DNA from 4 places in the Turicibacter sp. KK003 genome. Region 2 is predicted to be linked to each of the others. Evidence: a T-box and tRNA genes for the amino acid it is inferred to sense, from the RefSeq annotation. Region 2 holds a T-box; the other regions hold tRNA genes.

Region 1 (7,367 bases), 1.1 Mb from region 2:
CGTAACTATAACGGTCCTAAGGTAGCGAAATTCCTTGTCGGGTAAGTTCCGACCCGCACGAAAGGCGTAACGATCTGGGCGCTGTCTCAACAAGAGACTCGGTGAAATCATAGTACCTGTGAAGATGCAGGTTACCCGCGACAGGACGGAAAGACCCCGTGGAGCTTTACTGTAGCTTGATATTGAGCACTGGTGACACATGTACAGGATAGGTAGGAGACGAAGAGACCAGGACGCCAGTCTTGGAGGAGTCGCTGTTGGGATACTACCCTTGTGTTACTGGGGTTCTAACCCGTGGCCATGAGCTGGTCAGGGGACAGTGTCAGGTGGGCAGTTTGACTGGGGCGGTCGCCTCCCAAAGAGTAACGGAGGCGCCCAAAGGTTCCCTCAGAATGGTTGGAAATCATTCGAAGAGTGTAAAGGCAGAAGGGAGCTTGACTGCGAGACCAACAAGTCGAGCAGGGACGAAAGTCGGGCTTAGTGATCCGGCGGTACCGAATGGAAGGGCCGTCGCTCAACGGATAAAAGCTACCCCGGGGATAACAGGCTGATCTCCCCCAAGAGTTCACATCGACGGGGAGGTTTGGCACCTCGATGTCGGCTCATCGCATCCTGGGGCTGTAGTCGGTCCCAAGGGTTGGGCTGTTCGCCCATTAAAGCGGTACGCGAGCTGGGTTCAGAACGTCGTGAGACAGTTCGGTCCCTATCCGTCGTGGGCGTAGGAAATTTGAGAGGAGCTGTCCTTAGTACGAGAGGACCGGGATGGACACACCGCTGGTGTACCAGTTGTTCTGCCAGGAGCATAGCTGGGTAGCTACGTGTGGAAGGGATAAACGCTGAAAGCATCTAAGCGTGAAGCCCCCCTCAAGATGAGATTTCCCATTCGAAAGAAGTAAGATCCCTTGAAGACGACGAGGTAGATAGGTCAGGAGTGGAAGTTTGGTGACAGATGAAGCGGACTGATACTAATCGATCGAGGACTTAACTAAATAGGAAAGGCAAAAACGAGCGATTATCACAGGCAGAAAGTGAAAAGAACTGAGGAATCACGAAGGTGATGAACAGTTATTGAACTTTACCACTGTGATGCGAGAGTTGCCGGACAAGAAGAAGTAAGCAGAAGATATCTAGTTTTGTGAGATTGATAAGATCTGACAGAAGGTCTAGTGATAAGGGCAAGGAGGGCACACCTGTTCCCATACCGAACACAGAAGTTAAGCTCCTTAGCGCCGAGGGTAGTACGCAAGTGCGAGAGTAGGACGTCGCTAGGCCATAAATAAAAAGCCTCAATAGCTCAGTTGGTTAGAGCACTTGACTGTTAATCAAGGGGTCCTAGGTTCGAGTCCTAGTTGGGGCGCCATTAAAAAATGGCCCGTTGGTGAAGCGGTTTAACACACATGCCTTTCACGCATGCATACACGGGTTCGAATCCCGTACGGGTCACCATTAAAAATAAAAGTGGAGGATTAGCTCAGCTGGGAGAGCATCTGCCTTACAAGCAGAGGGTCGGCGGTTCGAGCCCGTCATCCTCCACCATAAAGAGCCGGAATAGCTCAATTGGTAGAGCAACTGACTTGTAATCAGTAGGTTGCGGGTTCAAGTCCTGCTTCCGGCACCATATAACAAAAGAATACGGTGGGGTAGCGAAGTGGCTAAACGCGGCGGACTGTAAATCCGCTCTCTGAGAGTTCGGCGGTTCGAATCCGTCCCCCACCACCACTTAAGAATGGGCTATAGCCAAGCGGTAAGGCAACGGACTTTGACTCCGTCATGCGCTGGTTCGAATCCAGCTAGCCCAGCCAATGATGTCCTGCTAGCTCAGTTGGTAGAGCATCTGACTTTTAATCAGAGGGTCAGAGGTTCGAGTCCTCTGCAGGACACCATTTTGAAAAAGGCGCGTGCCTGAAATAACGATATGCCTGGGTGGCGGAACTGGTAGACGCACAGGACTTAAAATCCTGCGGGTGGTGACACCCGTGCCGGTTCGATTCCGGCCCTAGGCACCAACTAAATAGCGCCCATAGCTCAATTGGATAGAGCGTTTGACTACGGATCAAAAGGTTAGGGGTTCGACTCCTCTTGGGCGCGCCATAAAAAACGGGAAGTGGCTCAGCTTGGTAGAGCACCTGGTTTGGGACCAGGGGGTCGCAGGTTCGAATCCTGTCTTCCCGACCATTAAAAAAGAAAAAGAGAATGGGGACTTAGCTCAGCTGGGAGAGCGCCTGCCTTGCACGCAGGAGGTCAGGGGTTCGATCCCCCTAGTCTCCACCAATTAAATAAGTATCATGTTAGTATCATGGCGGAGTAGCTCAACTGGCTAGAGCGTACGGTTCATACCCGTGAGGTTGGGGGTTCGAGTCCCTCCTCCGCTACCAAAAATAGGACCGGACCCTTAGCTCAGTTGGTTAGAGCTATCGGCTCATAACCGATCGGTCGTAGGTTCGAGTCCTACAGGGTCCACCACTTTTCATACATTATTCGGAGGAATACCCAAGTCAGGCTGAAGGGATCGGTCTTGAAAACCGACAGGGCGTGAAAGCGTCGCGGGGGTTCGAATCCCTCTTCCTCCGCCATATTAAAATAAATAAACATCGCGGGGTGGAGCAGTTGGTAGCTCGTCGGGCTCATAACCCGAAGGTCGCAGGTTCAAGTCCTGTCCCCGCAACCAAAAGGTCCAGTGGTGTAGCGGTTAACATGCCTGCCTGTCACGCAGGAGATCGCGGGTTCGATTCCCGTCTGGACCGCCATTTAAATAATAAATAAAAGGCTTGGTAGCTCAGTCGGTAGAGCAAAGGACTGAAAATCCTTGTGTCGGCGGTTCGATTCCGTCCCAAGCCACCATGATGGAGGATTAGCTCAGCTGGGAGAGCATCTGCCTTACAAGCAGAGGGTCGGCGGTTCGAGCCCGTCATCCTCCACCATAAAAGTCCTGCTAGCTCAGTTGGTAGAGCATCTGACTTTTAATCAGAGGGTCAGAGGTTCGAGTCCTCTGCAGGACACCATTCATAATGCGGGTGTGGCGGAATTGGCAGACGCGCTAGATTTAGGCTCTAGTACCTTTGGTGTGCAGGTTCAACTCCTGTCACCCGCACCATTATAGTAAAATAAGGTAATCTTTATTATAGTATTATCTTTTTTTATTTTAGAGAATAAATACCATTGCATATAAAAGAAACTGGTTATAAACCAGTTTTTTTTATATGCTTTTTTAGTATATATCATCATGGTTTAACTCTAGTAAATAGAAATCACAATCTATACTGTGAATAAAGGAGGCTGCCTTATATAAAAAAGGGTTCTTTGTCAAATAGTGTGGGTGAATAAAATCTATACATATAATCGGGAGGAATTAGGCTATTCTTTAGATGGTTTGATTCCTCTTCTTTTTTTGTTCAAAAGTGTATTTATGAATAATCAAAATTCTTGCTTTGAAATGGTAGAAACTACGGTATCCAAAAGCGATTCGCTTAATGACTTTGATATTGTTGTTAATTCCTTCGAGTACTCCATTGGTATAAGGAGTTTCAATTGTATTTTTGACATAGTCTTGATAATGAGTGAGTGTTTTTAAAGCTGTTTTCATTTCGTGTGAAAGCAGATCAGAGGGGTGTTGAATGGCATGATGAAATATTTCAAGGTTACGAAGTTTAATAGCCTGTTGGACAGTTTGGTAGAAATCATAAGTCTCCTTTAGTTCAGGGTCTAGGGCTAATAAAAAGTCAATAATTTCTTGTTGAGAGATCATCTTTTTGAAGCAGTTGGAATAGAAGTAATGAGTGGCATTAAGATCTTCTTGGGCTTTTAAGAGAAGTCGCCAATAATGTTTGAATTTATTATAAAACTCTTTATTTTGATTCATGAAACGAATGCGTGTTTTATTAAGAGCACGAGAGACTAGTTGAACGATATGAAATTTATCTAAAACAATCTTAGCCTTAGGGAATACCTCTTTAATGAGTGTCATATAAGGGGCGTACATGTCAATGACGACGTGGGTTACACCTTCACGAGCTGCTTTAGAAAATCGCATAAAATAAGTCCTTAGTGTACTTAAGCGACGGTCTTCAACGATATCAATTAGCTTTCCATTGGACGCATCACAAAAAATGAAGGACATTGCTCCGTTCCCTACCAATGGAGGATACATGCTTCGCATGGCAGGTGACCCTCGGCCGATTTAACCGACTTAAACTCGTCAAAACAAAGAACTTTTGGGAGAGAATTAAAGGGAAGCGGCTGTTCTTCATAGGAAGAATGAATGACGCGGTTAACGGTTGAATGAGAAACGTTAAGCTCACGTGCAATATCTGTTTCGGATTTCTTATGACTAGCTTCTAAAAAGATGGCTTGTTTTACGGGAGTGGAAATAAAACAATTAGGGTTAACAAGAGATGTTTCTAGGGTAAATGTTCGGTCACAATGACGGCATTTATAACGTTGTTTTTTTAAGTCTAGATAAGCATCAAATCCGGAAATTTTGACTAGCTTAATACGTGAAGTTTTGAAGCCGTGTTTAATGATATTTGAGTCAAAAGAATGACCACAGTGGTAGCAATGAGTCGGTTGAAAAGAAAGAGTCCCTAAAATAAGTTTAGAACGAACATTCTTAATCTGAGTTTCCTGGATACAATTTTCTGAAAAAGTAATATTTTTATCTTTTAAATCAAGTAAAGTTGAGATACAATTAGTATGAGACATAAAACCAATCCTTTCGTGTTGTTTTAGCCGATTACATTGTATAGGATTTTGGGGACTATGTCTCTTTTTTTTGTCTCAATATTTATGGCAATCAAAAAGGTGTGAGTAATCCCACCCACACCAAAAATTATAGAACCTAAAAAAGATAAGTTTTTAAAACACTCAATAAAAGTTAGATTATTGTAAAAGTCTTTTCTAATCCTATACCAGTGTATAACCCAAAAGATCAGAATTGATTTATATCGTCTAGGGGGTCAGGATTATATGAAGATACAGTTCTGTTTCGGAATAATGTCTTTGATTAAATCACGCGTATTAGAATGCAAAGCTTTTTTCTTCTTGTAAGTCCTCTCAAAAATAAGGGTTAATTTTTATTTAATTAATTGAGGCGAGTATGATGCTAGTCATGAAAAGTAGTATATAATATATACATTTAAGTAATAATATGTAGGATTTCTTTTTTCATCACATTGTTATGATAAAATTTATTATATTACTTTGATTAACTTAAAATTTAATATTATTTGTATTGACTTTCTTTTATTTTAACTATATAATGATATTAGTAATTATTACTGATAATAAAGGAGGAAATAAGAATGTCTTTAATCAATACTCAAGTTAAAGAATTTGCAGTACAAGCATATCATAATGGGGAATTCAAAGAGGTAACTTCTGAATCAATTAAAGGAAAATGGTCAGTATTTTTCTTCTATCCAGCAGACTTTACATTTGTATGTCCAACTGAATTAGGAGATTTAGCAGATAGCTATGCTAAATTCCAAGAAATCGGATGTGAAATTTATTCAGTATCAACAGATACTCATTTCGTACATAAAGCATGGGCAGATGCTACAGAAACAATCGGTAAAATTAAATACCCTATGTTAGCTGACCCAACAGGAACTTTAACTCGTAACTTTGAAGTTATGATCGAAGAAGAAGGATTAGCATTACGTGGAAGCTTTGTAGTAAATCCAGAAGGTGTAATCAAAGCGTATGAAATCCATGACAATGGAATTGGACGTAACGCGGAAGAGTTATTACGTAAAGTTCAAGCTGCTCAATTCGTTGCTGAACATGGTGATCAAGTATGTCCTGCAAAATGGCAACCAGGTGCAGAAACATTAACTCCAAGCTTAGACTTAGTAGGTAAATTATAAGATATAATTTCAAAATAAAAAGAGAGCATTATGCTCTCTTTTTATTTTGGTTCTATAATATTTGGTGTGGGTGATGCCCACACCTCTTTTATTGGAATTAAAAAATAAGTACAAAAAAAGAGACATAACGTCCCAAATTCTATACAATGTAATCGACCAAAAAAACACGAAAGGATTGGGTTTATGTCTCACACTAATTGTATCTCAACTTTACTTGATTTAAAAGATAAAAATATTACTTTTTCAAAAAATTGTATCCAAGAAACTCAGATTAAGAATGTTCGTTCTAAACTTATTTTGGGAACTCTTTCTTTTCAACCGACTCGTTGCTACCACTGTGGTCATTCTTTTGACTCAAATATCATTAAACACGGCTTCAAAACTTCACGTATTAAGCTAGTCAAAATTTCCGGATTTGATGCTTATCTAGACTTAAAAAAACAACGTTATAAATGCCGTCATTGCGACCGAACATTTACCCTAGAAACATCTCTTGTTAACCCTAATTGTTTTATTTCCACTCCCGTAAAACAAGCCATCTTTTTAGAAGCTAGTCATAAGAAATCCGAAACAGATATTGCACGTGAGCTTAACGTTTCTCATTCAACCGTTAACCGCGTCATTCATTCTTCCTATGAAGAACAGCCGCTTCCCTTTAATTCTCTCCCAAAAGTTCTTTGTTTTGACGAGTTTAAGTCGGTTAAATCGGCCGAGGGAGCAATGTCCTTCATTTTTTGTGATGCGTCCAATGGAAAGCTAATTGATATCGTTGAAGACCGTCGCTTAAGTACACTAAGGACTTATTTTATGCGATTTTCTAAAGCAGCTCGTGAAGGTGTAACCCACGTCGTCATTGACATGTACGCCCCTTATATGACACTCATTAAAGAGGTATTCCCTAAGGCTAAGATTGTTTTAGATAAATTTCATATCGTTCAACTAGTCTCTCGTGCTCTTAATAAAACACGCATTCGTTTCATGAATCAAAATAAAGAGTTTTATAATAAATTCAAATATTATTGGCGACTTCTCTTAAAAGCCCAAGAAGATCTTAATGCCACTCATTACTTCTATTCCAACTGCTTCAAAAAGATGATCTCTCAACAAGAAATTATTGACTTTTTATTAGCCCTAGACCCTGAACTAAAGGAGACTTATGATTTCTACCAAACTGTCCAACAGGCTATTAAACTTCGTAACCTTGAAATATTTCATCATGCCATTCAACACCCCTCTGACCTGCTTTCACACGAAATGAAAACAGCTTTAAAAACACTCACTCATTATCAAGATTATGTCAAAAATACTATCGAAACTCCTTATACAAATGGAGTACTCGAAGGAATTAACAATAACATTAAAGTCATTAAACGTATTGCCTTCGGATACCGTAGTTTCTACCATTTCAAAGCAAGAATTTTGATTATTCATAAATACACTTTTGAACAAAAAAAGAAGAGGAACCAAGCCGTCTAAAGAATGGCCTAATTCCTCTTGATTACATGT
Region 2 (7,367 bases):
AGAATTAGCGCGCAAGATGTTTGGTGAGGATCGCGAAATTCGTTTACGCCCATCATTCTTCCCATTCACGGAACCATCGGTTGAGGTGGATGTTACATGTTCTAAGTGTTCGGGTCATGGATGTAATATTTGTAAGGGAACAGGATGGATTGAAATCTTAGGTGCTGGAATGGTGCATCCAAATGTGTTAGAAATGTCAGGATTTGATTCTAAGAAATATCAAGGATTTGCCTTCGGAATTGGGGCAGAACGTATTGCGATGTTAAAGTATGGCATTGAAGATATTCGAAATTTCTATATTAATGATTTAAGATTTATCAATCAATTTAAATAAGATAAAAGTGGGAGGCTATTTACATGTTAGTTTCAGTGAATTGGTTAAGCCAGTACGTTGATTTAAGCGATATAAATCCAAAAGAGTTAGCAGAGAAGATTACGCGTACAGGAATAGAGGTTGAATCGGTGAACGTTCTATCAACCGCTACAAATGTGGTGATTGGTTATGTGGAGGAACGTGTGCAACATCCAAATGCGGATAAATTATCGGTTTGTCAAGTCAATGTTGGTGGAGAAGACGGAGTTGTACAAATCGTGTGTGGTGCGAAAAATATCGCAGCTGGACAAAAAATTATTGTCGCTAAACCGGGTGCAGTTTTACCTGGAAATTTCAAAATTAAAAAATCAAAATTACGCGGTGAGGCTTCAAACGGAATGTGTTGTTCATTAAAGGAGTTAGGAATTGAACAAAAGTTAGTTCCACATGCTTATGCGGATGGAATTTTCGTTTGCGCAGATGATGCTCCAATCGGAATGGACGCCTTAGAGTACTTAAAATTCCATGATACGATTATTGAACTAGGACTAACACCTAACCGTATGGATTGCTTATCGATGTATGGGGTGGCTTACGAAGTTGCAGCTATCTTATCACGTGACGTTCATTTTGATGCGGTGAATGTGCAGGAGGTAAAAGAATCGGCAGCTGAATTAATTAAAGTGAGCTCGATGACAAACAAAGCGCCTCGCTATCTAGCTCGCGTCGTAAAAAATGTTGAGATCAAGGAATCTCCACAATGGTTACAGGCCCGCTTAATTGCAGCAGGAATGCGTCCTAAAAATAATGTTGTCGATGTCACAAACTATGTGATGTTAGAGATGGGGCAGCCTTTACACGCTTTTGACTATGATACAATTTCTTCAAAAGAGATTGTGGTAAGAGAGGCCGTATCAGGGGAAACAATGACTACTTTAGATGGGACAGATCGTGAGTTAGTTGCGGGCGACCTCGTGATTACGGATGGAGTTAAACCGATTGCGATTGCAGGAGTGATGGGAGGACTTGAGACAGAAGTAACGGATCAGACAACTAATGTCTTATTAGAGTCTGCTTTATTTGATCGTTTATCTGTTCGCCAAACATCAACACGCCTAGGATTACGTTCAGAATCATCAGCACGCTTTGAAAAAGGAATTGATCCAAATCGTACAGAATTAGCGCTTAATCGTGCTGCTGAATTGTTGGCACAATTGGCGAACGGGGAAGTTTGTCAAGGAATTGTAGCATGTGATGAGTGGGTAATGACGCCAGTTGTCATTGAAATTACAGCTGATAAAATTAACTCTGTTTTAGGAACAACGATGACAACAGATGAAGTGGCCACTATTTGGGAAAGATTAGGTTTTGCTTATACGGTAGATCAAGAGGTGTTTAAAGTTAATGTTCCTTCTCGTCGATTAGATATTACTATTGTTGAGGATTTAATTGAGGAGGCAGGACGTATTTACGGATATGATAATATTCCAATGACGCTTCCGGCGACGGATATGAAGGGCGGATATAGTCCACTTCAATTACTTCGTCATCAAGCGCATCAAACGTTAATGGCATGTGGTCTTACTCAAGTGATTACTTACTCTTTAACAGGAGCTAAGAAGGCGGAACAATGTTTATCATTGCCAAAAACTAAGAAGGAGCTTGTGAAATTGGCGATGCCAATGAGCGAAGAACGCGCTTATTTACGTCAATCGACAATTCCTCAATTGTTAGAAGTTGTTGCCTATAATAATGCACGTACGATTGAGAACGTTGCAATTTATGAAATTGGGAAGGTCTATGCTAAAGAAAATGATCGCTATTTAGAGGAAACAAAGATTTCGGGAGCAATGACGGGTCATTTAGAAACAAATAAGTGGCAATCAAAAGTTGAAAAAGTTGATTTTTATATGGTGAAAGGGTATGTGGATACACTTTTAGAAGAGATGGGTCATTTAAATGTGACTTATGTGCCTGTTGTACCTGAAGAGTATAAAGATTTTCATCCAGGACGTTCGGCAATGGTATACGTTAATGAGGTATTAGTCGGAGTTGTTGGACAAATTCATCCAGAATTACAACGTACGCTTGATTTAAATGAGACGTATGTCTTTGAATTATCATTAGATCTTTTATTTACATTAGATTCATCAAGACAATCGTATAAACCAGTGCCTAAGCATCCGGGAATGACACGCGATATTGCTTTAGTTGTGAACCGAGATGTTTTAGCGGGAGATTTAGTGCAAACGATAAAAAGAGCGGCTAATAAGCTTTTACAAAATGTAGAAGTCTTCGATGTTTACGAAGGTAAAGGTGTTGAAGATGGTAAGAAATCAGTTGCTATTTCATTGTATTATTTAGATAATGAGAAGACTTTAACTGATGAGGACTTACAACCTGTTCATCAAAAAGTATTAAATGCTTTAACAGATGAACATTCAGCTGTTTTACGCGGTTAGTAAAAAAGGGGAGCAAGTAAATCTTGTTCCTTTTTTTACCTTATTTGTGCTAATAAGTTAAAAAAAGTAATTAATCCCTATAATAACATATAAACTATAATCATGAGGTGATAACATGACAAGTGAAAATTTAACACAATTAAGAAATCGAATTGATGAAATTAACGATCAATTGTTAGATTTATTAAATGAGCGAACAGCTTTAGTAGAGGCAATTGGTCGTGAAAAGGACAAGCAAGGATTAAAAAAATATGATCCGATTCGTGAACAGCAAATTATAGAAAAGTTAAGAGAAAAAAATCAGGGACCCTTAACAGATGAGATGCTGATTCACGTATTCAAAGAAATTTTTAAAGTAAGTGTCAAACTTCAAGAAGAGAAAAGTCATAAAAAGGGATTACTCGTTTCGCGTAAAAATAAATTAGAAGATACTGTCATCGATGTTCAAGGGGATATGATTGGTGATGGTGAACCGACCTTTGTTTTCGGTCCATGTAGCGTAGAATCAAAGGAACAAATGGAGCGTGTTGCAAAAAATCTATCTGAAAAAGGATTAAAGTATATTAGAGGTGGGGCATTTAAGCCACGTACATCTCCTTATGATTTCCAAGGGCTTGGTATTGAAGGGTTAAAGATGATGTCGGAAGCAGCTAAAAAATATGGTTTACGTGTGGTGAGTGAAATCATGGATGCAGGTGATTTAGAGGCCGCCTTACCATACGTTGATGTCATCCAAATTGGGGCACGTAATATGCAGAACTTTTCCCTGCTAAAAGCATTAGGGCATATTAACAAACCGGTTTTATTAAAGCGCGGATTAAGTGCAACCATTGAAGAGTTTGTCAATGCTGCGGAATATATTGCGATGCATGGAAATCCAAATGTGATGTTATGCGAACGTGGAATTCGTACATATGAAAAGGCAACACGTAATACATTAGATATTTCAGCAGTGCCTATTTTAAAACGTGAAACGCATTTACCTGTTTTTGTTGATATTACCCACTCAACAGGACGTAAGGATATTTTATTACCGATTGCAAAGGCGGCTTTAGCGGTTGGAGCTGATGGAATTATGGCTGAGGTACATCCAAACCCAATGTTGGCGTTATCGGATGCTAATCAGCAAATGAGTTTAGAAGAATTTGATTTATTTTACAAAAAACTACGCAACTAGAATAAGTTAAACATTTCCTGTCCATACTAAAAATAAGTAGAAAAAGCAAGCGATTTAAAAATGAAAATTTTCATTAAAATGTTGATAAATAAGTACAATTCTTATAAAATGGTAGAGAGAGTTGAATAAACAGACAATATTAGTGCTTACAATGTCGATAATTGTGAGTAATCAAAATAAAAAAGTGCAGGAAATTTTAAAGCAGTAGGAGTGTATGATATGTCTAAAGTAACCATTTATGACGTGGCACGTGTTGCAGATGTTTCATTAGCGACCGTTTCACGCGTGTTAAATAACCCTGAAAAGGTAAAACCAAAAACACGTGAGCGTGTTTTAACAGCAATTAAGGAGTTGGGATATCGTCCTAATGCGATTGCACGAGGATTAGCGAGTCGCCGTTCAACTAATGTTGGACTGATTGTCCCAACATGTTCACGTGCATCAGCATCGGAAATGATCGATGGGGTAGCTGATATTGCGGATAAATATCGCTATTCTGTGTTCTTAAATGTCACACATAATGAAAATGATATTGCGAATAATGCGTGGCAAAATATGATTGCTTCTCAGGTTGATGGTGTTTTAATGATGGCCGATAAATTAACAGATGATGAGGTTGAGCGATTAGCTACGGACACGGTTCCAACTGTATTATTATCAGTTAAAGATTTAGAAGGTCGTTTACCCGCTGTTTTAATTGATTATGAATTAGCTGCTTATGAAGCAACTAAAAAGTTAATTGAAAACGGAAATAAAGATATCGCGTTTATTACTTCAAGTTCACACCATGCGATGAACGATTTAAAAGAACAAGGGTATCGTCGAGCATTAGAGGAAGCGGGATTAGAACCTCGTGTCTTAGGTTTATATACTAAATTTGAAAGTTCATTAAATGCGTTTAAAGAGTTTTTTGATAATAATAAAGCGCCAGAAGCAGCTTTAGCGGTTCGTGATTCGGTAGCTGTCATGTTTATGAATGCGGCCATTGATCATGGAATTAATGTTCCTCAAGATTTAGAAATTATCGGATTCCAAAATACAAAATATGCGATTATGTCACGCCCACAATTAAGTACAATTAACATTCCGACTTATGATATTGGGGCTGTTGCCATGCGCTTATTAACTAAATTGATGAAAGAGGAAGAAATTACGGAAACTCAAATTACGTTACCTCACTCATTTGTTTGGCGTCAAACGACTCGATAATCTTGACAGTATAAGATATAATTTGTTATAATCCAAACGTTAATAATAATGCAATGATAAGACACAAGTAATGATTATTAAAGGGCAGTGACAGAGACTTAGTGATTGGTGAGAACTAAGGCCGTGATAATCACGAATTACATTCTTGGAGCATGTTCGTTAGAACCGGTTTTTACCGTTATCAACTTGAGTGGTTAAATAGACGATATTTAACAAGTAGGGTGGTACCGCGACATTTCGTCCCTTCATGATGTTTTTAAACATCTGAAGGGTTTTTTTTATGGCGCGAAGAAGAGGTTCGAATCTAGCATGCTTTAAGGAAGTGAATGATCTAAAAATGATTAAATGAGGTGAACCTATGAAGAATGAATTTTTAAAAGAATTACAGTGGCGTGGTTTAATTAACGACTGTACAGATTTAGAAGCATTAGATGCATTAATGGAAGAAGGAAATATTAAACTTTATTGTGGATTTGACCCAACGGCAGATAGTTTACATATTGGATCATTACTTCCTATTTTAACGTTAAAGAGATTTCAACGAGCAGGGCATAAGCCACTTCCACTTGTAGGAGGGGCTACAGGATTAATTGGAGACCCAACAGGACGTTCAGCAGAACGCCAAGAAAATAGCCATGAGACGGTTATTAAATGGTCAGAAAGTATTAAACGTCAGTTGTCGCAGTTTCTTGAGTTTGGTGATCAATCAAACGCGGCTGAGTTAGTAAATAACTATGATTGGACATCAAATTTAAGTATGATTGAATTTTTACGTGACTTCGGAAAATACTTTAATATTAATTATATTTTGGCGAAAGATACGGTATGCTCTCGTTTAGATCACGGAATGACATTTACCGAGTTTTCATACACAATTTTACAAGGGATGGATTTTAAACACTTATACGAGACTAAAAAATGTGTTCTTCAAATTGGTGGATCAGATCAATGGGGGAATATTACATCAGGGTTAGAATTAATCCGTAAAACGATGGGCCATGAGGCGAAAGCAGTTGGGTTAACGATGCCATTAGTGACAAAGTCTGATGGAACAAAATTCGGAAAAACTGCTGGTGGAGCGATTTGGCTAGATCGTACGAAAACAACTCCTTATGAAATGTATCAGTTTTTAATTAATACGGCGGATGAAGATGCGATTAAATTCTTAAAATATTTTACTTTCTTATCACAGGAAGAAATTAATGCGATTGAAGAAGCATTTACAGCGGCACCACATGAACGTTTAGCACAAAAGGCATTAGCGAAAGAAGTGGTGACACTTGTTCACGGGTACGAGGCTTATGAGCAAGCTTTAAAAATTACTCAAGCATTATTTAGCGGGAATTTATCAGATCTATCAGCTGAAGAGATTGAAGTTGGGTTTAAAGATGTGCCTTCAGTTGAATTAGCAGAAGATTTAAACTTAGTTGATGCCCTTGTTTTTGCGAAAGCAGCAAGCTCAAAACGTGAATCACGTGAGTTCATTAATAATAACTCAATTTCTATTAACGGTGAAAAGGTGAAGGACTTAGACTATGTAGTTTCTAAAGAACAAGCCATTGGTGGTAAATTTACAGTTATTCGTCGTGGAAAGAAAAAATATTTCTTAATTAAACATGTTTAAAAGGAAAGATAAATTCTTTCCTTTTTTTATTGAATTGAATAAAAAAAAGACTTCGATTGCTCGAAGTCTTTTTTACCGTTAGATTAAAGATTAACGGCTGTAGAACTCTACGATTAAGTTTTCGTGGATATCAGCGAATACTTCAGAACGTTCTGGTAAACGTACGAATGTTCCAGTCATTGTAGCTTCATCGAATGATACGAAGTCTGGACGGTGAACAGTTCCTTCTAAAGCAGCTTTGATAATAGCTAAGTTAGCTGACTTTTCACGAACGCTGATTGTTTGTCCTGGTTTTACTGAGTAAGATGGGATATCAACGCGTTGTCCATCTACTAAGATGTGACCATGGTTAACTAACTGACGTGCTTGACGACGAGTGTTAGCTAATCCTAAACGGTATACTAAGTTATCAAGACGAGATTCTAATAAGTATAAGAAGTTCTCACCATGTTTACCTTGTAATTTACCAGCGCGGTCGTATGTACGACGGAATTGACGCTCAGTCATTCCATATGCATGACGTAATTTTTGTTTTTCTTGTAATTGTAATCCGTATTCAGAGATTTTTTTACGTGCTTGTCC
Region 3 (7,367 bases), 930 kb from region 2:
AGTATAGTGTTTAAGTAGTTGTTTGGCAGACATTTTCAAATCATGACTCATAAAACAACGTAAAGCTTTTTCTTCCAAAGGAGCCGTTTGGGGCCAACTTAAAATGATTTGGACGACATGTCCCCCTCTTATTCGTCCCTTATATAGATATGTATAATAACGCTCAGATCCGACGGTCACTAAGTCGAGATCATGAAGGGATAATGTTTTCGCAAATTGTTTCAGTTGAATTCCGTTGGGACGGTAACCTTTAGGAAGAATGATTCGATTCGTTTTAATCGCTCCTAAATAATGAAACCCGACTTGCTTAGCCGTTTGAAGGAGAGCTTCACACGTATACCAACTATCCGCTAAGACATAGCCTTTATAGGGAGGTTTGGGTAATTCCATCAGAGCTCTTCGAACGAGTTCGATTTTACTCTGTTTCTCTTTTTCATAGGGAATGATTTGATAAGGAAGAATTAAATCCTCACATTGAAGCATCAAGGCGACAAATTGATGACCATAAACGTGTTGATGATGAAGATGAGAAAAGTGCCAGCTACATCCTTGAATAGGATGTGTTGCCCGTGACGAAGGTTTAGTTTTAACACAAGTCGTATCATCAACCATCACGTAAATAGGTTGTTGAGTTTGATAAGAACGCTGATAGATACAGGATAAAACATAGGTTTGAATCTGGTGACTGATCGCCTCCTCATCCCAAGGACTATCCGTTAAAAATCGTCCAAAACTTGTCCGATGACAGTGTTTAACGGCAGAGATTTTCCCCTGATAATTTTCCTGAATCATCAAGTTTAGAAACTGGTTAACATGATTAAACTGAGGTTTAGATAAGAATAAATCTAAATCAAGTTGTTTTAAAAATTTGAAAATTGAATTTGAATCTGATATAATACTATCCATGAACATTAACTTAATTCCCCCTCGTTAATTGGTTGTAGGAGACTTAATTATACAGGGATTTAAGTTAATGTTTTTTCTTTTTTTACTGGTATTTTATAGCTGGAAATTAATTGGAAGTAGTTTTGCACATTAATAGTTTAAAAAATTTAAAATAGGTAATATTAAAAAAGTAATAATTTTTTCAGAAAAAAACTTTGACAAATAAAAAGAATGATGATATTATAAAAAAGTCCTAAAAAACGACAAAAACAAATAAAAAAAGTATTTGACAAATCTTGTTGGATGTGTTAAGATAAAAAAAGTCGTCTTGAGAGAAGGCCCGTTGGTGAAGCGGTTTAACACACATGCCTTTCACGCATGCATACACGGGTTCGAATCCCGTACGGGTCACCATTAAAAATAAAAGTGGAGGATTAGCTCAGCTGGGAGAGCATCTGCCTTACAAGCAGAGGGTCGGCGGTTCGAGCCCGTCATCCTCCACCATATAAGAATGGGCTATAGCCAAGCGGTAAGGCAACGGACTTTGACTCCGTCATGCGCTGGTTCGAATCCAGCTAGCCCAGCCAACGATGTCCTGCTAGCTCAGTTGGTAGAGCATCTGACTTTTAATCAGAGGGTCAGAGGTTCGAGTCCTCTGCAGGACACCATTTTAAAGCGCCCATAGCTCAATTGGATAGAGCGTTTGACTACGGATCAAAAGGTTAGGGGTTCGACTCCTCTTGGGCGCGCCATAAAAAGTGTTAAGAGGCCCGTTGGTGAAGCGGTTTAACACACATGCCTTTCACGCATGCATACACGGGTTCGAATCCCGTACGGGTCACCATTAAAAATAAAGATCGGGAAGTGGCTCAGCTTGGTAGAGCACCTGGTTTGGGACCAGGGGGTCGCAGGTTCGAATCCTGTCTTCCCGACCATAATAAGAAGGCGGAGTAGCTCAACTGGCTAGAGCGTACGGTTCATACCCGTGAGGTTGGGGGTTCGAGTCCCTCCTCCGCTACCAAAACGAATATGGAAAAATGGAGGAATACCCAAGTCCGGCTGAAGGGATCGGTCTTGAAAACCGACAGGGCGTGAAAGCGTCGCGGGGGTTCGAATCCCTCTTCCTCCGCCATATTAAAATAAATAAACATCGCGGGGTGGAGCAGTTGGTAGCTCGTCGGGCTCATAACCCGAAGGTCGCAGGTTCAAGTCCTGTCCCCGCAACCAAAAGGTCCAGTGGTGTAGCGGTTAACATGCCTGCCTGTCACGCAGGAGATCGCGGGTTCGATTCCCGTCTGGACCGCCATTTAAATAATAAATAAAAGTCCTGCTAGCTCAGTTGGTAGAGCATCTGACTTTTAATCAGAGGGTCAGAGGTTCGAGTCCTCTGCAGGACACCATTTTAAAGCGCCCATAGCTCAATTGGATAGAGCGTTTGACTACGGATCAAAAGGTTAGGGGTTCGACTCCTCTTGGGCGCGCCATAAAAAGTGTTAAGAGGCCCGTTGGTGAAGCGGTTTAACACACATGCCTTTCACGCATGCATACACGGGTTCGAATCCCGTACGGGTCACCATTAAAAATAAAAGTGGAGGATTAGCTCAGCTGGGAGAGCATCTGCCTTACAAGCAGAGGGTCGGCGGTTCGAGCCCGTCATCCTCCACCATATAAGAATGGGCTATAGCCAAGCGGTAAGGCAACGGACTTTGACTCCGTCATGCGCTGGTTCGAATCCAGCTAGCCCAGCCAATGATGTCCTGCTAGCTCAGTTGGTAGAGCATCTGACTTTTAATCAGAGGGTCAGAGGTTCGAGTCCTCTGCAGGACACCATTTTGAAAAAAGGCGCGTGCCTGAAATAATGAAATGCCTGGGTGGCGGAACTGGTAGACGCACAGGACTTAAAATCCTGCGGGTGGTGACACCCGTGCCGGTTCGATTCCGGCCCTAGGCACCAACTTAAAAGCGCCCATAGCTCAATTGGATAGAGCGTTTGACTACGGATCAAAAGGTTAGGGGTTCGACTCCTCTTGGGCGCGCCATAAAAAGTGTTAAAAAGGCCCGTTGGTGAAGCGGTTTAACACACATGCCTTTCACGCATGCATACACGGGTTCGAATCCCGTACGGGTCACCATTAAAAATAAAAGTGGAGGATTAGCTCAGCTGGGAGAGCATCTGCCTTACAAGCAGAGGGTCGGCGGTTCGAGCCCGTCATCCTCCACCATAAAGAGCCGGAATAGCTCAATTGGTAGAGCAACTGACTTGTAATCAGTAGGTTGCGGGTTCAAGTCCTGCTTCCGGCACCATATGGCGATTGTGGCGAAGTGGTTAACGCATCGGATTGTGGCTCCGACATTCGTGGGTTCGATTCCCATCAGTCGCCCCAGTATGCGGGTGTAGTTTAATGGTAGAACTTCAGCCTTCCAAGCTGACTGTGAGAGTTCGATTCTCTTCACCCGCTCCAATATGAATTTTAACATCCTTCGGGGTGTTTTTTTTTTGCATCTATCTTATTCTTTCGCCCTATATGTATCATTAAATTAAGGTTTCTATTTAAATATAGTCAATGAGGGTAAAAAAACTTTCTGAATGCTTATTGAAGACTAGTTTAAAATTAAATACGCCAATTTGAGTGTAAATCGTAATAAAAAGAAAGTAATAGGTTTAGTAGATATATCTAGATTAAATAAGCTTGGTGCGAAAAGTAATTTTTGAACTTTTAAAAAAGGTCCATGTTTTTTATTAAATGTGTGTCATATGTTTTGGTACCCACATGTAAAAGCGGATGACGGAAAGAGGCACATTTATTAAAGAGAAGTGGGGGATAGGTTGGTTTAATAGACAAGAATAGACTTATTAAGCGGTTATCATTACTTCAAATGATGCGCTATTAACTTTAGGTTTCTGAAATGGATAGGTCATATTTCACTTAAGGAGAGTAGAATAGATGAAGGATATTAGAAATTTTCGTTTTAGGATGGTTATAGATTTTTTTTATACGTGGTACTTATTATTTAGAAGGGGAGAAGACGTTATATTATTGAAGTGAACGGTTATAAGGTTTTCCAATCGAGGATAACGTGAGAAGACTATTAATGATTGATTATCTGTTAAGGATACTTGTTCAATAGCATGGATACGATATTTACGCTTAATGAATCCCATTTAAATAAAACTCAGGGATCTTGTGAAATCAGATTATAGACTTTTTATGCTCAACTTATTTATCACGTGAAACATTCCATTGAGGCTTTAATAGGAAAGGAAGGTTGGATAGAGTAAAAGAGACTGAAAAAATAAAAAAAACAAAAAAACTTTTTGACATAGGGTTTGAATCGTGATAAAATAAAAAAGTCGAAAAGGCCCGTTGGTGAAGCGGTTTAACACACATGCCTTTCACGCATGCATACACGGGTTCGAATCCCGTACGGGTCACCATTAAAAATAAAAGTGGAGGATTAGCTCAGCTGGGAGAGCATCTGCCTTACAAGCAGAGGGTCGGCGGTTCGAGCCCGTCATCCTCCACCATAAAGAGCCGGAATAGCTCAATTGGTAGAGCAACTGACTTGTAATCAGTAGGTTGCGGGTTCAAGTCCTGCTTCCGGCACCATATAACAAAAGAATACGGTGGGGTAGCGAAGTGGCTAAACGCGGCGGACTGTAAATCCGCTCTCTGAGAGTTCGGCGGTTCGAATCCGTCCCCCACCACCACTTAAGAATGGGCTATAGCCAAGCGGTAAGGCAACGGACTTTGACTCCGTCATGCGCTGGTTCGAATCCAGCTAGCCCAGCCAATGATGTCCTGCTAGCTCAGTTGGTAGAGCATCTGACTTTTAATCAGAGGGTCAGAGGTTCGAGTCCTCTGCAGGACACCATTTTGAAAAAAGGCGCGTGCCTGAAATAATGAAATGCCTGGGTGGCGGAACTGGTAGACGCACAGGACTTAAAATCCTGCGGGTGGTGACACCCGTGCCGGTTCGATTCCGGCCCTAGGCACCAAAAAGGTCCAGTAATGATAGCAAGAAGGTTACACCTGTTCCCATACCGAACACAGAAGTTAAGCTTCTTAGCGCCGATTGTAGTACGAAAGTGCGAGAGTAGGACGTTGCTGGGCAATAAAAAAAGCCTCAATAGCTCAGTTGGTTAGAGCACTTGACTGTTAATCAAGGGGTCCTAGGTTCGAGTCCTAGTTGGGGCGCCATAAAATATTATCTTTTAGAAAGATTATATTTGAAAAATTAATATAAAATGAAGGCGGAGTAGCTCAACTGGCTAGAGCGTACGGTTCATACCCGTGAGGTTGGGGGTTCGAGTCCCTCCTCCGCTACCAAAATAAATATGGAAAAATGGAGGAATACCCAAGTCCGGCTGAAGGGATCGGTCTTGAAAACCGACAGGGCGTGAAAGCGTCGCGGGGGTTCGAATCCCTCTTCCTCCGCCATATTAAAATAAATAAACATCGCGGGGTGGAGCAGTTGGTAGCTCGTCGGGCTCATAACCCGAAGGTCGCAGGTTCAAGTCCTGTCCCCGCAACCAAAAGGTCCAGTGGTGTAGCGGTTAACATGCCTGCCTGTCACGCAGGAGATCGCGGGTTCGATTCCCGTCTGGACCGCCATTTAAATAAAAGGCTTGGTAGCTCAGTCGGTAGAGCAAAGGACTGAAAATCCTTGTGTCGGCGGTTCGATTCCGTCCCAAGCCACCATTTAAGAATGGGCTATAGCCAAGCGGTAAGGCAACGGACTTTGACTCCGTCATGCGCTGGTTCGAATCCAGCTAGCCCAGCCAATGATGTCCTGCTAGCTCAGTTGGTAGAGCATCTGACTTTTAATCAGAGGGTCAGAGGTTCGAGTCCTCTGCAGGACACCATTTTGAAAAAAGGCGCGTGCCTGAAATGATGAAATGCCTGGGTGGCGGAACTGGTAGACGCACAGGACTTAAAATCCTGCGGGTGGTGACACCCGTGCCGGTTCGATTCCGGCCCTAGGCACCAAAAAAGGTCCAGTAATGATAGCAAGAAGGTCACACCTGTTCCCATACCGAACACAGAAGTTAAGCTTCTTAGCGCCGATGGTAGTACGAAAGTGCGAGAGTAGGACGTTGCTGGGCAACAAAAAAGCCTCAATAGCTCAGTTGGTTAGAGCACTTGACTGTTAATCAAGGGGTCCTAGGTTCGAGTCCTAGTTGGGGCGCCATAAAAAGCCGGAATAGCTCAATTGGTAGAGCAACTGACTTGTAATCAGTAGGTTGCGGGTTCAAGTCCTGCTTCCGGCACCATATTTAAATAATAGGGGTGTAGTTTAACGGTAGAACAGCGGTCTCCAAAACCGTTAGTGTGGGTTCGATTCCTGTCACCCCTGCCATGGCGATTGTGGCGAAGTGGTTAACGCATCGGATTGTGGCTCCGACATTCGTGGGTTCGATTCCCATCAGTCGCCCCAGTATGCGGGTGTAGTTTAATGGTAGAACTTCAGCCTTCCAAGCTGACTGTGAGAGTTCGATTCTCTTCACCCGCTCCAATATGATTTTAACATCCTTCGGGGTGTTTTTTTTATTAAAAATCATATATAATAGTTGAACTGCCAGTGATATTGATTCAGGGAGGTTTATTATGAAAGTGATTATAATCGGTGGTGTTGCTGCTGGGATGAGCGCGGCTGCAAAGTTAAAACGTGCGAATAAGGAAGCCGACGTTGTTGTGTATGAAAAATCTAAGCATGTTTCGTTTGGGGCTTGCGGATTACCTTATTTTGTTGGAAACTTTTTTGAGGATTCAAATAAGATGATTGCTCGAACAGCAGAACAGTTTAATGCTTCAGGTATTTCGGTTAATACAGAACATGAGGTTTTGTCTATTAATACGATGAATCAAACGGTATCGGTTAAAAATTTATTAACTGAAGAGATCTTTACAGATCATTATGATCAATTGATGATTGCAACAGGTGCGAGCGCTATTATTCCTCCGATAAAAAATGTTCATGTAGGGAATGTTTTCACCTTAAAAAGTATGGAAGATGGTCTAGCTTTAAAAAATATGATGGCTAATGAGGCTTTAAAACGTATTGCGATTGTTGGGGCAGGATTTATTGGTTTAGAGGTTGTTGAGGCAGCTAAGCAATACGGGAAAGAGATACACGTATTTCAATTAAATGACCGCGTACTTGTTGATACATTTGATAAGGAAGTTACAGATATTTTAGAAGAAGAATTAAGACAGCAAGGCGTTCACTTACACTTGAATAATACGGTTACTGAGTTAATCGGCGACACTCAGGTGCAAAAAGTTGTGTCAACTGATGGAATATTTGATATTGATTTAGTTGTTTTAACAACGGGTGTTCGTCCTAATACAACCTTTTTAAAGGATAGTGGCCTTGAGATGACGGCAAATGGGGCAATTATTATTGATGAGGAAGGGCGTACTTCAGTACAGGGCATTTATGCCGCAGGAGATTGTGCAACTATTTCTCATCGTTTAAAGAAG
Region 4 (7,367 bases), 760 kb from region 2:
ATCATATCTATCTGGCATTCGGAGTTTGATTGAGATCAGTACCCCGAGGTGGGGCCATCACCCATTCAGTGCTCTACCTCCAGTAGACTCTTATCGAGGCTAGCCCTAAAGCTATTTCGGAGAGAACCAGCTATATCCGTGTTCGATTGGAATTTCACCCCTAGCCACAAGTCATCCAAGCACTTTTCAACGTGCCCTGGTTCGGCCCTCCAGTCAGTGTTACCTGACCTTCAGCCTGCTCATGGCTAGCTCACACGGTTTCGGGTCTACAACATCGTACTCCTCGCCCTATTCAGACTCGCTTTCGCTTCGGCTCCGTCTCTTCAACTTAACCTTGCACGATATCGTAACTCGCCGGTTCATTCTACAAAAGGCACGCCATCACCCTTTAACGGGCTCTGACTAGTTGTAGGCACACGGTTTCAGGTTCTCTTTCACTCCCCTTCCGGGGTTCTTTTCACCTTTCCCTCACGGTACTGGTTCACTATCGGTCACTAGGTAGTATTTAGCCTTACGAGATGGTCCTCGTTGCTTCCGACGGGATTTCTCGTGTCCCGCCGTACTCAGGATCCCTTCCCTGCTTCACACAATTTCACCTACGGGACTCTCACCCCCTCCGGTTGGCCTTCCCAGACCATTCGGCTATCATGTTCAGTCATTTCTGAAGGTCCTTCTACCCCGGATTACTCCGGTTTGGGCTCCTCCCTGTTCGCTCGCCGCTACTTGGGGAATCGATGTTTCTTTCTTTTCCTCCAGGTACTTAGATGTTTCAGTTCCCTGGGTCTGTCTCCTCTATGGCTATTGATTCACCATACGGTGCTAGCGTATGACCACTAGCGGGTTTCCCCATTCGGATATCCCCGGCTCTTTGCTTACTTACAGCTCCCCGAGGCGTTTCGCCGTTTGTCGCGTCCTTCTTCGACTCCTAGTGCCTAGGCATCCTCCGTGCGCCCTTTATTACTTAACTTTTCTTCTTCAGAAGATATCTAGTTTTCAAAGATCAATTCTTTTTGGTGGAGACTAGGGGGATCGAACCCCTGACCTCCTGCGTGCAAGGCAGGCGCTCTCCCAGCTGAGCTAAGTCCCCATTCTCTTTTTATTTTTTAATGGTCGGGAAGACAGGATTCGAACCTGCGACCCCCTGGTCCCAAACCAGGTGCTCTACCAAGCTGAGCCACTTCCCGTTTTTTATGGCGCGCCCAAGAGGAGTCGAACCCCTAACCTTTTGATCCGTAGTCAAACGCTCTATCCAATTGAGCTATGGGCGCTATTTAGTTGGTGCCTAGGGCCGGAATCGAACCGGCACGGGTGTCACCACCCGCAGGATTTTAAGTCCTGTGCGTCTACCAGTTCCGCCACCCAGGCTTTTTATCTATGCTTTATGTGTTCTTTTTCAGTTAAAAAAATGGTGTCCTGCAGAGGACTCGAACCTCTGACCCTCTGATTAAAAGTCAGATGCTCTACCAACTGAGCTAGCAGGACATCATTGGCTGGGCTAGCTGGATTCGAACCAGCGCATGACGGAGTCAAAGTCCGTTGCCTTACCGCTTGGCTATAGCCCATTCTTAAGTGGTGGTGGGGGACGGATTCGAACCGCCGAACTCTCAGAGAGCGGATTTACAGTCCGCCGCGTTTAGCCACTTCGCTACCCCACCGTATTCTTTTATTATATGGTGCCGGAAGCAGGACTTGAACCCGCAACCTACTGATTACAAGTCAGTTGCTCTACCAATTGAGCTATTCCGGCTCTTTATGGTGGAGGATGACGGGCTCGAACCGCCGACCCTCTGCTTGTAAGGCAGATGCTCTCCCAGCTGAGCTAATCCTCCACTTTTATTTTTAATGGTGACCCGTACGGGATTCGAACCCGTGTATGCATGCGTGAAAGGCATGTGTGTTAAACCGCTTCACCAACGGGCCATTTTTTAATGGCGCCCCAACTAGGACTCGAACCTAGGACCCCTTGATTAACAGTCAAGTGCTCTAACCAACTGAGCTATTGAGGCTTTTTATTTATGGCCTAGCGACGTCCTACTCTCGCACTTGCGTACTACCCTCGGCGCTAAGGAGCTTAACTTCTGTGTTCGGTATGGGAACAGGTGTGCCCTCCTTGCCCTTATCACTAGACCTTCTGTCAGATTTCATCAATCTCACAAAACTAGATATCTTCTGCTTACTTCTTCTTGTCCGGCAACTCTCGCATCACAGTGGTAAAGTTCAATAACTGTTCATCACCTTCGTGATTCCTCAGTTCTTTTCACTTTCTGCCTGTGATAACCGCTCGTTTTTGCCTTTCCTATTTAGTTAAGTCCTCGATCGATTAGTATCAGTCCGCTTCATCTGTCACCAAACTTCCACTCCTGACCTATCTACCTCGTCGTCTTCAAGGGATCTTACTTCTTTCGAATGGGAAATCTCATCTTGAGGGGGGCTTCACGCTTAGATGCTTTCAGCGTTTATCCCTTCCACACGTAGCTACCCAGCTATGCTCCTGGCAGAACAACTGGTACACCAGCGGTGTGTCCATCCCGGTCCTCTCGTACTAAGGACAGCTCCTCTCAAATTTCCTACGCCCACGACGGATAGGGACCGAACTGTCTCACGACGTTCTGAACCCAGCTCGCGTACCGCTTTAATGGGCGAACAGCCCAACCCTTGGGACCGACTACAGCCCCAGGATGCGATGAGCCGACATCGAGGTGCCAAACCTCCCCGTCGATGTGAACTCTTGGGGGAGATCAGCCTGTTATCCCCGGGGTAGCTTTTATCCGTTGAGCGACGGCCCTTCCATTCGGTACCGCCGGATCACTAAGCCCGACTTTCGTCCCTGCTCGACTTGTTGGTCTCGCAGTCAAGCTCCCTTCTGCCTTTACACTCTTCGAATGATTTCCAACCATTCTGAGGGAACCTTTGGGCGCCTCCGTTACTCTTTGGGAGGCGACCGCCCCAGTCAAACTGCCCACCTGACACTGTCCCCTGACCAGCTCATGGCCACGGGTTAGAACCCCAGTAACACAAGGGTAGTATCCCAACAGCGACTCCTCCAAGACTGGCGTCCTGGTCTCTTCGTCTCCTACCTATCCTGTACATGTGTCACCAGTGCTCAATATCAAGCTACAGTAAAGCTCCACGGGGTCTTTCCGTCCTGTCGCGGGTAACCTGCATCTTCACAGGTACTATGATTTCACCGAGTCTCTTGTTGAGACAGCGCCCAGATCGTTACGCCTTTCGTGCGGGTCGGAACTTACCCGACAAGGAATTTCGCTACCTTAGGACCGTTATAGTTACGGCCGCCGTTTACTGGGGCTTCAATTCAAAGCTTCGCTTGCGCTAACCTCTCCTCTTAACCTTCCAGCACCGGGCAGGCGTCAGCCCCTATACATCACCTTGCGGTTTAGCAGAGACCTGTGTTTTTGATAAACAGTCGCCTGGGCCTTTTCACTGCGGCTTGCTTTCACAAGCACCCCTTCTCCCGAAGTTACGGGGTCATTTTGCCGAGTTCCTTAACAAGAGTTCTCTCGCTCATCTTAGGATTCTCTCCTCGCCTACCTGTGTCGGTTATCGGTACGGGCACCTAATAAATTATCCCTAGAAGCTTTTCTTGGAAGCGTGACATCAGCTGACTTCACCCTTTCGGGCTTTCGGCATCACAGCTCAATGTTTCGCCATGCGGATTTGCCTACATGACCACCTCACTGCTTACACGTGAATCCATTCACACGCTCAACTTAGCCTTCTCCGTCACTCCTTCAGTTTATTAAGTGGTACAGGAATCTCTACCTGTTGTCCATCGGCTACGCCTTTCGGCCTCACCTTAGGTCCCGACTTACCCAGGGCGGACGAGCCTTCCCCTGGAAACCTTAGGCTTTCGATGGATAGGATTCTCACCTATCTTTCGCTACTCACACCGGCATTCTCACTTCTAACCGCTCCACAGCTCCTTCCGGTACTGCTTCTCCGCTGTTAGAACGCTCTCCTACCACTGACACTTCGTGTCAATCCGCAGCTTCGGCGGTCCGTTTAGCCCCGGTACATTTTCGGCGCAGAGTCACTCGACTAGTGAGCTATTACGCACTCTTTAAAGGATGGCTGCTTCTAAGCCAACCTCCTAGTTGTCTGTGCATCTCCACATCCTTTTCCACTTAACGGACACTTGGGGGCCTTAGCTGGCGGTCTGGGCTCTTTCCCTTTTGACCATGGACCTTATCACCCACAGTCTGACTCCCGATCATATCTATCTGGCATTCGGAGTTTGATTGAGATCAGTACCCCGAGGTGGGGCCATCACCCATTCAGTGCTCTACCTCCAGTAGACTCTTATCGAGGCTAGCCCTAAAGCTATTTCGGAGAGAACCAGCTATATCCGTGTTCGATTGGAATTTCACCCCTAGCCACAAGTCATCCAAGCACTTTTCAACGTGCCCTGGTTCGGCCCTCCAGTCAGTGTTACCTGACCTTCAGCCTGCTCATGGCTAGCTCACACGGTTTCGGGTCTACAACATCGTACTCCTCGCCCTATTCAGACTCGCTTTCGCTTCGGCTCCGTCTCTTCAACTTAACCTTGCACGATATCGTAACTCGCCGGTTCATTCTACAAAAGGCACGCCATCACCCTTTAACGGGCTCTGACTAGTTGTAGGCACACGGTTTCAGGTTCTCTTTCACTCCCCTTCCGGGGTTCTTTTCACCTTTCCCTCACGGTACTGGTTCACTATCGGTCACTAGGTAGTATTTAGCCTTACGAGATGGTCCTCGTTGCTTCCGACGGGATTTCTCGTGTCCCGCCGTACTCAGGATCCCTTCCCTGCTTCACACAATTTCACCTACGGGACTCTCACCCCCTCCGGTTGGCCTTCCCAGACCATTCGGCTATCATGTTCAGTCATTTCTGAAGGTCCTTCTACCCCGGATTACTCCGGTTTGGGCTCCTCCCTGTTCGCTCGCCGCTACTTGGGGAATCGATGTTTCTTTCTTTTCCTCCAGGTACTTAGATGTTTCAGTTCCCTGGGTCTGTCTCCTCTATGGCTATTGATTCACCATACGGTGCTAGCGTATGACCACTAGCGGGTTTCCCCATTCGGATATCCCCGGCTCTTTGCTTACTTACAGCTCCCCGAGGCGTTTCGCCGTTTGTCGCGTCCTTCTTCGACTCCTAGTGCCTAGGCATCCTCCGTGCGCCCTTTATTACTTAACTTTTCTTCTTCAGAAGATATCTAGTTTTCAAAGATCAATTCTAGGAAAATCGAAATTCTCCCAAAACTAAACAGAACGTCTCTTTCTCCATAGAAAGGAGGTGATCCATCCCCACCTTCCGGTAGGGATACCTTGTTACGACTTCACCCCAATCATCTACCCCACCTTAGGCAGCTCCCTCCTTGCGGTTAGGCCACTGACTTCGGGTGTTGTAAACTCTCGTGGTGTGACGGGCGGTGTGTACAAGACCCGGGAACGTATTCACCGCGACATTCTGATTCGCGATTACTAGCGATTCCAACTTCATGTAGGCGAGTTGCAGCCTACAATCCGAACTGAGATTGGCTTTATGAGGTTTGCTCCACGTCACCGCTTCGCTTCTCTTTGTACCAACCATTGTAGCACGTGTGTAGCCCAGGTCATAAGGGGCATGATGATTTGACGTCATCCCCACCTTCCTCCAGTTTGTCACTGGCAGTCTCGTTAGAGTCCCCATCTCACTGCTGGCAACTAACGACAGGGGTTGCGCTCGTTGCGGGACTTAACCCAACATCTCACGACACGAGCTGACGACAACCATGCACCACCTGTATCCATTGTCCCCGAAGGAAACCCTCTATCTCTAGAGGCGTCAATGGTATGTCAAGACCTGGTAAGGTTCTTCGCGTTGCTTCGAATTAAACCACATGCTCCACCGCTTGTGCGGGTCCCCGTCAATTCCTTTGAGTTTCAGTCTTGCGACCGTACTCCCCAGGCGGAGTGCTTAATGCGTTAACTTCAGCACTGAGGTTCGACCCCCAACACTTAGCACTCATCGTTTACGGCGTGGACTACCAGGGTATCTAATCCTGTTTGCTCCCCACGCTTTCGCGCCTCAGTGTCAGTTGCAGACCAGGAAGCCGCCTTCGCCACTGGTGTTCCTCCATATCTCTACGCATTTCACCGCTACACATGGAATTCCACTTCCCTCTTCTGCACTCAAGTCAACCAGTTTCCAATGACCCTCCACGGTTAAGCCGTGGGCTTTCACATCAGACTTAATTAACCACCTGCGCGCTCTTTACGCCCAATAATTCCGGATAACGCTTGCCACCTACGTATTACCGCGGCTGCTGGCACGTAGTTAGCCGTGGCTTTCTCATAAGGTACCGTCAATTGATAGTCATTTCCTCCTATCACCTTTCTTCCCTTATAACAGAATTTTACAACCCGAAGGCCTTCTTCATTCACGCGGCGTTGCTCGGTCAGGCTTTCGCCCATTGCCGAAGATTCCCTACTGCTGCCTCCCGTAGGAGTCTGGGCCGTGTCTCAGTCCCAGTGTGGCCGTTCACCCTCTCAGGTCGGCTACGCATCGTCGCCTTGGTAGGCCTTTACCCCACCAACTAGCTAATGCGCCGCAGGCTCATCCATCAGTGATGCCAGGAGCATCTTTAAACTTTCGTCCTATCCGGTATTAGCGATCGTTTCCAATCGTTGTCCCCGTCTGATGGGCAGATCACCTACGTGTTACTCACCCGTTCGCCGCTTCCCACCGAAGTGGTTCGCTCGACTTGCATGTATTAGGCACGCCGCCAGCGTTCATCCTGAGCCAGGATCAAACTCTCCATAATTGTTTGTTTCCTTAGCTTGCGAAATTTCTTTCGCTCATGATTCTTGACGTTCTGTTTAGTTTTCAAAGAACTTCTCTCGCCTTTTGGCGACTCATTTATCTTACCATATTCGACTTTTTCTGTCAAATGTTTTTTATCTTTTTTTGTAAGATTTCTTGTCTGCCTCTCTCGGCGACTTTTCTAGTTTATCATGTTCAACCGTTTCTGTCAAACACTTTTTAACTTTTTTTATTTTCTTTTCCATCGCCTTTTTTGACGACTCATTTATAATACCATTACGATTCTATGTTGTCAAATATTTTTTTATTTTATGCCAACATAAATAATGATTTCTAATAGCCTATTATTACCTTATTGATAATTATACTACCTCCCCCCCATTAAACTTTAAAATTTTAGATAAGTTTATATTATAATTATTAATAAAAATATAACTGACATTAAACCTTTACTTATTATACATATACATGCAATTATTTATATCTGGTGCTAGTATAGTTTTATGGACACATCCTTTTATTAAGTCGTTACATTAGATTTAATAAAAGAATGCGACTTTATGAA

What was found. The T-box of region 2 lies ahead of tyrS (tyrosine--tRNA ligase). A T-box ahead of a tRNA ligase gene usually reads a tRNA of that ligase, here a tRNA-Tyr.
Region 1: it encodes a tRNA-Tyr, which carries the amino acid that the T-box ahead of tyrS (tyrosine--tRNA ligase) is inferred to sense. The anticodon was not compared.
Region 3: it encodes a tRNA-Tyr, which carries the amino acid that the T-box ahead of tyrS (tyrosine--tRNA ligase) is inferred to sense. The anticodon was not compared.
Region 4: it encodes a tRNA-Tyr, which carries the amino acid that the T-box ahead of tyrS (tyrosine--tRNA ligase) is inferred to sense. The anticodon was not compared.

The regions. Positions count from the first base shown of each region.
Region 1 covers NZ_CP142738.1:322,078-329,444, forward strand. Annotated here, with positions in the region: rRNA gene VXM77_RS01500 (23S ribosomal RNA) at 1-989, shown strand, start outside; rRNA gene rrf (5S ribosomal RNA) at 1,163-1,271, shown strand; tRNA gene VXM77_RS01510 (tRNA-Asn) at 1,284-1,360, shown strand; tRNA gene VXM77_RS01515 (tRNA-Glu) at 1,370-1,446, shown strand; tRNA gene VXM77_RS01520 (tRNA-Val) at 1,461-1,536, shown strand; tRNA gene VXM77_RS01525 (tRNA-Thr) at 1,543-1,618, shown strand; tRNA gene VXM77_RS01530 (tRNA-Tyr) at 1,635-1,719, shown strand; tRNA gene VXM77_RS01535 (tRNA-Gln) at 1,728-1,802, shown strand; tRNA gene VXM77_RS01540 (tRNA-Lys) at 1,808-1,883, shown strand; tRNA gene VXM77_RS01545 (tRNA-Leu) at 1,918-2,006, shown strand; tRNA gene VXM77_RS01550 (tRNA-Arg) at 2,015-2,091, shown strand; tRNA gene VXM77_RS01555 (tRNA-Pro) at 2,099-2,175, shown strand; tRNA gene VXM77_RS01560 (tRNA-Ala) at 2,196-2,271, shown strand; tRNA gene VXM77_RS01565 (tRNA-Met) at 2,299-2,375, shown strand; tRNA gene VXM77_RS01570 (tRNA-Ile) at 2,387-2,463, shown strand; tRNA gene VXM77_RS01575 (tRNA-Ser) at 2,481-2,573, shown strand; tRNA gene VXM77_RS01580 (tRNA-Met) at 2,593-2,668, shown strand; tRNA gene VXM77_RS01585 (tRNA-Asp) at 2,672-2,747, shown strand; tRNA gene VXM77_RS01590 (tRNA-Phe) at 2,766-2,841, shown strand; tRNA gene VXM77_RS01595 (tRNA-Val) at 2,846-2,921, shown strand; tRNA gene VXM77_RS01600 (tRNA-Lys) at 2,927-3,002, shown strand; tRNA gene VXM77_RS01605 (tRNA-Leu) at 3,011-3,094, shown strand; gene VXM77_RS01610 (ISL3 family transposase) at 3,362-4,156, opposite strand; gene VXM77_RS01615 (transposase family protein) at 4,129-4,698, opposite strand; gene ahpC (alkyl hydroperoxide reductase subunit C) at 5,298-5,861, shown strand; gene VXM77_RS01625 (ISL3 family transposase) at 6,045-7,337, shown strand.
Region 2 covers NZ_CP142738.1:1,713,931-1,721,297, reverse strand. Annotated here, with positions in the region: gene pheS (phenylalanine--tRNA ligase subunit alpha) at 1-334, shown strand, start outside; gene pheT (phenylalanine--tRNA ligase subunit beta) at 358-2,775, shown strand; gene VXM77_RS08460 (bifunctional 3-deoxy-7-phosphoheptulonate synthase/chorismate mutase) at 2,891-3,952, shown strand; gene VXM77_RS08455 (substrate-binding domain-containing protein) at 4,172-5,161, shown strand; T-box leader at 5,206-5,409, shown strand; gene tyrS (tyrosine--tRNA ligase) at 5,520-6,785, shown strand; gene rpsD (30S ribosomal protein S4) at 6,876-7,367, opposite strand, start outside.
Region 3 covers NZ_CP142738.1:779,387-786,753, forward strand. Annotated here, with positions in the region: gene VXM77_RS03795 (transposase) at 1-912, opposite strand, end outside; tRNA gene VXM77_RS03800 (tRNA-Glu) at 1,223-1,299, shown strand; tRNA gene VXM77_RS03805 (tRNA-Val) at 1,314-1,389, shown strand; tRNA gene VXM77_RS03810 (tRNA-Gln) at 1,398-1,472, shown strand; tRNA gene VXM77_RS03815 (tRNA-Lys) at 1,478-1,553, shown strand; tRNA gene VXM77_RS03820 (tRNA-Arg) at 1,561-1,637, shown strand; tRNA gene VXM77_RS03825 (tRNA-Glu) at 1,653-1,729, shown strand; tRNA gene VXM77_RS03830 (tRNA-Pro) at 1,744-1,820, shown strand; tRNA gene VXM77_RS03835 (tRNA-Met) at 1,830-1,906, shown strand; tRNA gene VXM77_RS03840 (tRNA-Ser) at 1,925-2,017, shown strand; tRNA gene VXM77_RS03845 (tRNA-Met) at 2,037-2,112, shown strand; tRNA gene VXM77_RS03850 (tRNA-Asp) at 2,116-2,191, shown strand; tRNA gene VXM77_RS03855 (tRNA-Lys) at 2,210-2,285, shown strand; tRNA gene VXM77_RS03860 (tRNA-Arg) at 2,293-2,369, shown strand; tRNA gene VXM77_RS03865 (tRNA-Glu) at 2,385-2,461, shown strand; tRNA gene VXM77_RS03870 (tRNA-Val) at 2,476-2,551, shown strand; tRNA gene VXM77_RS03875 (tRNA-Gln) at 2,560-2,634, shown strand; tRNA gene VXM77_RS03880 (tRNA-Lys) at 2,640-2,715, shown strand; tRNA gene VXM77_RS03885 (tRNA-Leu) at 2,751-2,839, shown strand; tRNA gene VXM77_RS03890 (tRNA-Arg) at 2,848-2,924, shown strand; tRNA gene VXM77_RS03895 (tRNA-Glu) at 2,941-3,017, shown strand; tRNA gene VXM77_RS03900 (tRNA-Val) at 3,032-3,107, shown strand; tRNA gene VXM77_RS03905 (tRNA-Thr) at 3,114-3,189, shown strand; tRNA gene VXM77_RS03910 (tRNA-His) at 3,194-3,269, shown strand; tRNA gene VXM77_RS03915 (tRNA-Gly) at 3,274-3,347, shown strand; tRNA gene VXM77_RS03920 (tRNA-Glu) at 4,245-4,321, shown strand; tRNA gene VXM77_RS03925 (tRNA-Val) at 4,336-4,411, shown strand; tRNA gene VXM77_RS03930 (tRNA-Thr) at 4,418-4,493, shown strand; tRNA gene VXM77_RS03935 (tRNA-Tyr) at 4,510-4,594, shown strand; tRNA gene VXM77_RS03940 (tRNA-Gln) at 4,603-4,677, shown strand; tRNA gene VXM77_RS03945 (tRNA-Lys) at 4,683-4,758, shown strand; tRNA gene VXM77_RS03950 (tRNA-Leu) at 4,794-4,882, shown strand; rRNA gene rrf (5S ribosomal RNA) at 4,889-4,997, shown strand; tRNA gene VXM77_RS03960 (tRNA-Asn) at 5,008-5,084, shown strand; tRNA gene VXM77_RS03965 (tRNA-Met) at 5,137-5,213, shown strand; tRNA gene VXM77_RS03970 (tRNA-Ser) at 5,232-5,324, shown strand; tRNA gene VXM77_RS03975 (tRNA-Met) at 5,344-5,419, shown strand; tRNA gene VXM77_RS03980 (tRNA-Asp) at 5,423-5,498, shown strand; tRNA gene VXM77_RS03985 (tRNA-Phe) at 5,510-5,585, shown strand; tRNA gene VXM77_RS03990 (tRNA-Gln) at 5,594-5,668, shown strand; tRNA gene VXM77_RS03995 (tRNA-Lys) at 5,674-5,749, shown strand; tRNA gene VXM77_RS04000 (tRNA-Leu) at 5,785-5,873, shown strand; rRNA gene rrf (5S ribosomal RNA) at 5,881-5,989, shown strand; tRNA gene VXM77_RS04010 (tRNA-Asn) at 5,999-6,075, shown strand; tRNA gene VXM77_RS04015 (tRNA-Thr) at 6,082-6,157, shown strand; tRNA gene VXM77_RS04020 (tRNA-Trp) at 6,170-6,243, shown strand; tRNA gene VXM77_RS04025 (tRNA-His) at 6,246-6,321, shown strand; tRNA gene VXM77_RS04030 (tRNA-Gly) at 6,326-6,399, shown strand; gene VXM77_RS04035 (CoA-disulfide reductase) at 6,492-7,367, shown strand, end outside.
Region 4 covers NZ_CP142738.1:2,474,221-2,481,587, forward strand. Annotated here, with positions in the region: rRNA gene VXM77_RS12080 (23S ribosomal RNA) at 1-967, opposite strand, end outside; tRNA gene VXM77_RS12085 (tRNA-Ala) at 1,012-1,087, opposite strand; tRNA gene VXM77_RS12090 (tRNA-Pro) at 1,108-1,184, opposite strand; tRNA gene VXM77_RS12095 (tRNA-Arg) at 1,192-1,268, opposite strand; tRNA gene VXM77_RS12100 (tRNA-Leu) at 1,277-1,365, opposite strand; tRNA gene VXM77_RS12105 (tRNA-Lys) at 1,407-1,482, opposite strand; tRNA gene VXM77_RS12110 (tRNA-Gln) at 1,488-1,562, opposite strand; tRNA gene VXM77_RS12115 (tRNA-Tyr) at 1,571-1,655, opposite strand; tRNA gene VXM77_RS12120 (tRNA-Thr) at 1,672-1,747, opposite strand; tRNA gene VXM77_RS12125 (tRNA-Val) at 1,754-1,829, opposite strand; tRNA gene VXM77_RS12130 (tRNA-Glu) at 1,844-1,920, opposite strand; tRNA gene VXM77_RS12135 (tRNA-Asn) at 1,930-2,006, opposite strand; rRNA gene rrf (5S ribosomal RNA) at 2,019-2,127, opposite strand; rRNA gene VXM77_RS12145 (23S ribosomal RNA) at 2,301-5,194, opposite strand; rRNA gene VXM77_RS12150 (16S ribosomal RNA) at 5,287-6,803, opposite strand.